2 linked regions of the Cellulophaga sp. L1A9 genome follow. The main gene of each other region encodes a partner of the protein of the gene in region 2 in a complex. Links are inferred from orthologs where the notes say so. Each region holds a gene or a part of one and is shown on either strand. Other genes may lie near its edges. The genes, in order: scpA and meaB.

Region 1 (3,334 bases), 140 kb from region 2 along the record:
GCCTACACCACCTTTTTGATTTGCTATGGCTATTATTTTGCCCATAATATAAAGTAAGTTAGGGGCTAAAATACGATTATTTACAATGCTAAAAAATGTATTTTGTTAACAGTTCGTGAATAAACGTGGCTAATTGCGTTAAAAAAAGTTAATATTTTTAGTGTGAACGATACAATATCTTAGAATTTAATAAATAAAATAATGTATTCAACTGATAATCAGGTGCTTTTGAAATAAATATAACGATGGATGTGTAATTCTTGATCTCTTTATTTATAAGAGGGTAAGTTTATTTAATTGGTGCTTTTGGTGTTTTCTTTATAACCAAATTTTCTGTTTTTGACTTTAAGCCTTGTATTGCAAAAACTATAGTGGTTTAAAATTTTAAAAATAGATTATCTCTTTTTTGATCATAGCCTTGTTTTTACTCAAAAAAACTAAATAATATTTTAAGGCTTTGGAATAATATTTAATCAATCAAGATCTCTAAAATCTCTATTGCGGCATCACTTATTTTAGTTCCTGGACCATAAATAGCAACAGCACCTGCATCATATAAAAATTGGTAATCTTGTTTAGGTATTACACCACCAACAACTACCATAATATCTTCACGGCCGTATTTTTTTAATTCTTCTAATACTTGAGGAACAAGGGTCTTATGTCCGGCAGCTAAAGAAGATACTCCTAAAATATGTACATCATTCTCTACCGCTTGTTTTGCAGCTTCTGCTGGGGTTTGAAATAGTGGACCAATATCTACATCAAAACCAAGGTCTGCATAACTGGTTGCAACTACTTTTGCTCCACGATCGTGGCCATCTTGTCCCATTTTTGCAACCATTATACGTGGTCTTCTACCGTCTTGTTTTGCAAAAACATCAGCAAGTTCCCTAGCTTTTTTAAAGCTTTCATTATTTTGAATTTCTTTAGAATACACGCCTGTAAATGTTTTAATAACTGCTTTATGTCTATTGTAAACGGCTTCTAAGGCATCACTAATTTCGCCTAATGTGGCGCGTTCCCTAGCAGCTTCTACTGCTAAAGCTAATAAATTTTTATCAGGTTCAGAATTTTGTCCTTTACCATCTGCTTTTGCTACGGCGGCATTGGTTAACCTTAAGAGAGCAGATGTTACAGCAGCTTCATTACGGTCTTCTCTTATTTGTGCCAAACGCTCGAGTTGCTGTCTACGTACTTCTTGGTTATCAACTTCTAAAATATGAAGTGGATCTTCTTTTTCTAAGCGGTAACTATTTACACCAACTATTTTATCTCTATTGCTATCTATTCTAGCTTGTTTTTTAGCCGCAGCTTCTTCAATACGCATTTTCGGAATTCCGGCTTCAATAGCCTTAGTCATTCCACCTAATTCCTCAACTTCTTCTAAAAGTGCCCAAGCTTTTTCTGCAATCTCTTGGGTTAAGCTTTCTACATAATAACTGCCAGCCCAAGGATCTACCGTTTTAGTAACTTTGGTTTCTTCTTGGATATATAACTGTGTATTTCTCGCTATTCTTGCCGAGAAATCTGTAGGTAACGCTATGGCCTCATCAAGGGCATTAGTGTGCAAACTTTGTGTGCCTCCTAAAACGGCAGCCATAGCTTCAATAGTAGTTCTGGCAACGTTATTAAAGGGGTCTTGTTCTGTTAGGCTCCAACCACTGGTTTGGCAATGGGTACGAAGTGCCAATGATTTATCGGTTTTAGGATCAAATTGTTTTACCAATTTCGCCCAAAGCATTCTTCCTGCTCTTAGTTTAGCGATTTCCATAAAATGATTCATGCCAATTCCCCAAAAGAAAGACAGTCGTGGGGCAAATTCATCTATTTTAAGGCCAGATTTTAATCCGGTTCTTATATATTCTAAGCCGTCTGCTAAAGTGTACGCCAACTCTATATCTGCAGTAGCACCAGCTTCTTGCATGTGGTAGCCAGAAATACTAATGCTATTAAATTTTGGCATTTTCTGACTCGTATATTCAAAAATATCTGCAATAATTTGCATGGAGGGCGTGGGAGGGTAGATGTACGTGTTACGTACCATAAACTCCTTTAAGATATCATTTTGAATGGTTCCGGATAATTCTTCTAAAGAAACACCTTGCTCTTGTGCCGCAACAATATAGAAGGCTAGAATAGGCAAAACAGCACCATTCATGGTCATAGAAACAGACATTTTATCTAACGGAATCCCATCAAATAAAATTTTCATGTCTTCTACGGAATCAATAGCAACACCTGCTTTTCCAACATCACCAACCACCCGTTCATGATCACTATCATAGCCTCTGTGGGTAGGCAAATCAAAAGCTACAGAAAGCCCTTTTTGGCCTGCTTCTAAATTTCGTCTGTAAAATGCATTACTTTCTTCTGCTGTAGAAAACCCTGCATATTGCCTAATTGTCCAAGGTCTTAAAACGTACATTGTAGAATAAGGACCTCTTAAATAAGGTGGAATACCTGCTGCAAAATTTAAATGTTCTACATTTTTGAGATTGTCTTTTGAGTAGGATGATTGTATATCAATTTCTTCTGCTGTTTCAAATGCACTCGGTGGAGTAGTTGTTTCCTGTAGAGAAGAAGTGTCTAGCGTGATATGTTGAAGGTCTTTTCTATTCATTTTCCAACCTTTTTTGTTCTAATTCTTCAGATAACCTTCGTTCTAAAATAGGTTCTATACTACTTTTTCGAGGTTTATTTTTCATGAAAGGAAATAATTCTAAATCACCTTTCATTTTATCTAAGCTAGATTGGTATTTGTTGGTTCCTACAAGAATTAATTTCTTGCTGTCAAATAAATCTTGCTCTTTCTGTGCACTTTCTTTAATTTTTTTCTGAATGGTATTCGCTTTCAACTGACTTAAGAATCCGCCTGCTTTTTCTAGCTCTTTAAATAGATCTAAGGCTTTTTCAGCGAGTTGTTTCGTTAAGCTTTCTATGTAGTAAGAACCGTCTGCAGGATTACTAGTCTTATCAAAGTAACTTTCTTCTTTAAGAACGATTAATTGATTGCGAGCAATACGTTCAGCAAAGTCATTGGTTTTATGATAAATAGCATCATAAGGTGCATTACACACTGCATCGGCACTGCCTAATATGGCCGACATGCATTCGGTGGTACTGCGGAGCATATTAGAATTATAATCGTAAATGGTTTTATTTCTTTTGGTGGTAACGGCTAAAATATGACAATTTTCAGGAGCGCCATACGCAGCTGCTACCGTTTTGTAGAGTAAACGTAAGGCTCTGATTTTTGCGATTTCAAAAAAATAATTACTACCTACAGCTATTTTAAAATTGACACTAAAATCGGAAATCTTAGTTTCAGGGA
Region 2 (3,107 bases):
TCTTCCTTCAGGAAAATTAACTGAAGTTGCGTATACTAATTATGATTTTTTAGAAAAGAAAAAAATAAACACTACACGATTGGATACTCCCTTTGTTATTTCTAAAAGTAAAGATATCTGCGCATCCGTGCACTCCGGAATTTCTGGAATTACTTTAGAAGTAACAACGAACCAACCTGCGGTAGTCATTTACACTCCTGAAACTACAGGGTCTATCTGCTTTGAAACACAAAATTATCCTGACGCCCCAAATCATCCTAATTTCCCATCGAGTGTATTAAGTAATGGAGAAAAATATTTCAATCAATCTACCTTTCGATTTAAAGCATAATAAAAGCCCGAAAATTCGGGCTTTATTTTTAGTATCGTGACTTTTAAGAATTTACTCGTCTAGAAGTAAATTAAGATTTACGGTGATATTATCTCTTGTTGCTTTGCTGTAAGGACAAATTTCGTGAGCAGCATTAATTAGCTCCTCTCCTTTTTCTTTATCTACCGTAGGCAAATAAGCATCTAAAGTTGCTTCTATATTAAAACCATCATCATCTTTTCCAAAACCTATAACAGCGGTTACACTAAAATCGCCTAAGTCATCTACTCCATTTTCTTTTGCTACAGCTTGCAATGCACCCGCAAAACAAGTAGAATATGCTGCAGCAAATAATTGTTCTGGATTTGTATATTTTTCTTCGATAGGGTCTTTCCCATTCGGCATTTTCACATCTAAATCAATTAGTCCGCCTTCCGTAGTTACATGACCAGACCTACCACCTGTATTTGTTGCACTTGACTCGAATATTGTTTTCATTTCAATTTATTTTAATGTTTAAGACCATAATATACTAATAGAAGAATCGCTGACGAAAAATGAATTATTAAATTTGTGTGAATGTTTCATAAAAAACCTTATTTTTCTATAAATCATCTAGTATCTCTTTGAAAAAAAATAATAAAAAATCAGCCTTAGAAGAAAAAGAAGGAATACATCTTGATGCTATTTCTAATAAAGCTTCTATTGCTAAAATTAAAAGTTTTAGAAAAAATCAGCCTTCTGTATCCAGTTTAATTCAGGGTATTCACAACGGAGATAAAATAGCATTGAGTAGAGGAATCACTCTGGTTGAGAGTAAAAGCAAACCACACGCAATACAAGCTAATCAAATTATTGAAGCTTGTATTTCAGATAAAAAAAATACCTTACGAATAGGCATCACAGGAGTACCGGGTGTAGGCAAAAGTACTTTTATTGAAGCTTTAGGAAAACACTTGACCAATATTGGTAAAAAAGTAGCTGTTTTAGCGGTAGATCCAACGAGCTCTTTGAGTAGAGGAAGTATTTTAGGCGATAAAACAAGAATGGAAGCTTTGGTTAAAGATGAGAATGCTTTTATTAGGCCATCTCCTTCTGGAGATTCCTTAGGAGGCGTGGCTAGAAAAACTAGAGAATCTATAATTCTATGCGAAGCTGCTAATTTTGATGTTATCTTAATTGAAACCGTAGGCGTTGGTCAAAGTGAAACCGCAGTGCATAGCATGGTCGATTTTTTCTTATTACTAAAACTTGCCGGAGCCGGAGACGAGTTACAAGGTATTAAAAGAGGTATTATGGAAATGACAGATACTATCGTCATTAATAAAGCCGATGGTAAAAACAAACAAGCAGCAAAATTAGCACGTATAGAATTTACTAGAGCCTTGCACTTTTATCCACCTAAAGAAAATGGATGGATTCCCAATGTACTAGAATGTTCTGCCTTAGAAAACGAAGGTATTTCTGAAGTCTGGCAAACTATCTTAAACTTTAAAGAAGCTACAGCAGCTTCTATGTATGAAAACCGAAAACACCAAAATAAATTTTGGCTACTACAAACAATAGAAGACAATTTAAAAATACGTTTTTACCAAGATGATACCATTCAAGAAAAACTAAAAGAACTTACTTCTCTAGTAATGAATGCAAAAGTATCCCCGTTTGTTGCTGCGGAGCAATTGTTAGCCCTACATCAAAAAGAACTTAAATAAAAAGCATAAATTTGCAGCTTGAATTTAATTGCTATGACTGTTTTAACTGACGCGCTTCTTTCTATTGTTGTTCCTTTATATAATGAAGAAGACAATGTTGTTTTACTTACGGAGAAAATCCATGAAAGTCTTGTAGGCTATACCTATCAGATAATATATATAGATGATTTCTCTACAGATGCAACACGCATGGTAGTTAAAAAAATGAACGATAGTAAGGTTCATTTGATTGAATTAAAGAAAAATTACGGTCAGAGTTTAGCCCTAGCAGCAGGAATAGATTATGCAGAGGGAGAATACATTATTACCATGGATGGGGATTTACAGAATGACCCAAGTGATATTCCTCAAATGCTTTCTTACGCTATTAGTGGTGAATATGATTTAATTACGGGTATTCGTCAAAAGAGAAAAGATTCTTTAGTTAAAAAAATTCCTTCTAAAATCGCAAATTTTTTAGTGCGCCGTGTGACCAAGTTAGATATAAAAGATAATGGGTGTGCTCTAAAGGTTTTTACAAAAGATATTGCTAAGGATTTAAACCTATATGGCGAAATGCATCGCTTTATAACGTTGCTAGCCTATTTAGAAGGTGCACAGATTAAGCAAGTACCCGTAAAGCACCATGCTAGACATGCTGGTGTCTCTAAATATGGTTTAGAAAGAGTGTTTAAAGTGATTGCAGATATGATGCTCCTTTTATTCATTCGAAAATATTTTCAGCGACCAATTCACTTATTTGGAATTTTCGGAGTTTTACTCATTCTTTTAGGTGGAATAATTAACATATACCTATTAGTTGTAAAATTAATGGGTGAAGATATTGGCAACCGCCCATTGTTAATTTTTGGATTGATGTTTATTTTAGCAGGTATTCAGCTCTTTACTATAGGAATTGTGATGGAATTATTAATTAGAACCTACTATGAATCACAGCAAAAACGACCATACCGAATTAAAAAAATTCTTATAGGTGATAAAGCCCAATAAAAAGCTAGTAACAGCACTTAAAATTATAGTTAGTGCTGTTTTACTTTACTTTGTTTTTACTAAAATTAATTATAATGATGTTTTTGATATTTTAA

What was found.
Region 1: the proteins of meaB (region 2) and scpA are in contact, whole or in part, in a crystal structure (PDB 8DPB), measured with the Methylorubrum extorquens proteins. The link is inferred for Cellulophaga sp. L1A9 from one-to-one orthologs. Residues at the interface, in SOR26638.1 of Methylorubrum extorquens: Arg20, Ala21, Ala24, Arg25, Thr28, Ser32, Arg33, Arg34, His37, Thr98, Gly99, Gly100, Ser101, Ile102, Leu103, Lys106, Thr107, Ala110, Ala113, Ile114, Asp115, Arg116, Ala118, Phe119, Ile120, Arg121, Pro122, Pro124; in SOR27001.1 of Methylorubrum extorquens: Glu577, Glu578, Asn579, Asp580, Gly581, Arg582, Arg583, Arg585, His596, Ala604, Ser605, Ala608, Asp609, Gly611, Phe612, Asp613, Val614, Asp615, Ile616, Gly617, Pro618, Leu619, Glu625, Arg628, Gln629, Val631, Glu632, Asn633, Asp634, Glu661.

Annotation. Positions count from the first base shown.
Region 1 is NZ_CP047027.1:3,252,540-3,255,873, forward strand. Bases 47-3,046 are described here. They hold scpA (methylmalonyl-CoA mutase), read right to left. Parts: upstream 2,624-3,046; coding sequence 470-2,623; downstream 47-469. Other genes in these bases: GQR94_RS14275 (methylmalonyl-CoA mutase subunit beta), read right to left, coding at 2,616-3,046. Also shown: GQR94_RS14265 (ParA family protein), read right to left, coding at 1-45; more of GQR94_RS14275, read right to left, coding at 3,047-3,334. UniProt on the Escherichia coli protein: Catalyzes the interconversion of succinyl-CoA and methylmalonyl-CoA. Could be part of a pathway that converts succinate to propionate.
Region 2 is NZ_CP047027.1:3,109,620-3,112,726, reverse strand. Bases 207-2,979 are described here. They hold meaB (methylmalonyl Co-A mutase-associated GTPase MeaB), read left to right. Parts: upstream 207-936; coding sequence 937-2,022; downstream 2,023-2,979. Other genes in these bases: GQR94_RS13575 (glycosyltransferase family 2 protein), read left to right, coding at 2,056-2,979; GQR94_RS13585 (organic hydroperoxide resistance protein), read right to left, coding at 383-808; GQR94_RS13590 (aldose epimerase family protein), read left to right, coding at 207-331. In the rest of the region: more of GQR94_RS13590, read left to right, coding at 1-206; more of GQR94_RS13575, read left to right, coding at 2,980-3,012; GQR94_RS13570 (lysylphosphatidylglycerol synthase transmembrane domain-containing protein), read left to right, coding at 2,996-3,107. UniProt on the Escherichia coli protein: Binds and hydrolyzes GTP. Likely functions as a G-protein chaperone that assists AdoCbl cofactor delivery to the methylmalonyl-CoA mutase (MCM) ScpA and reactivation of the enzyme during catalysis.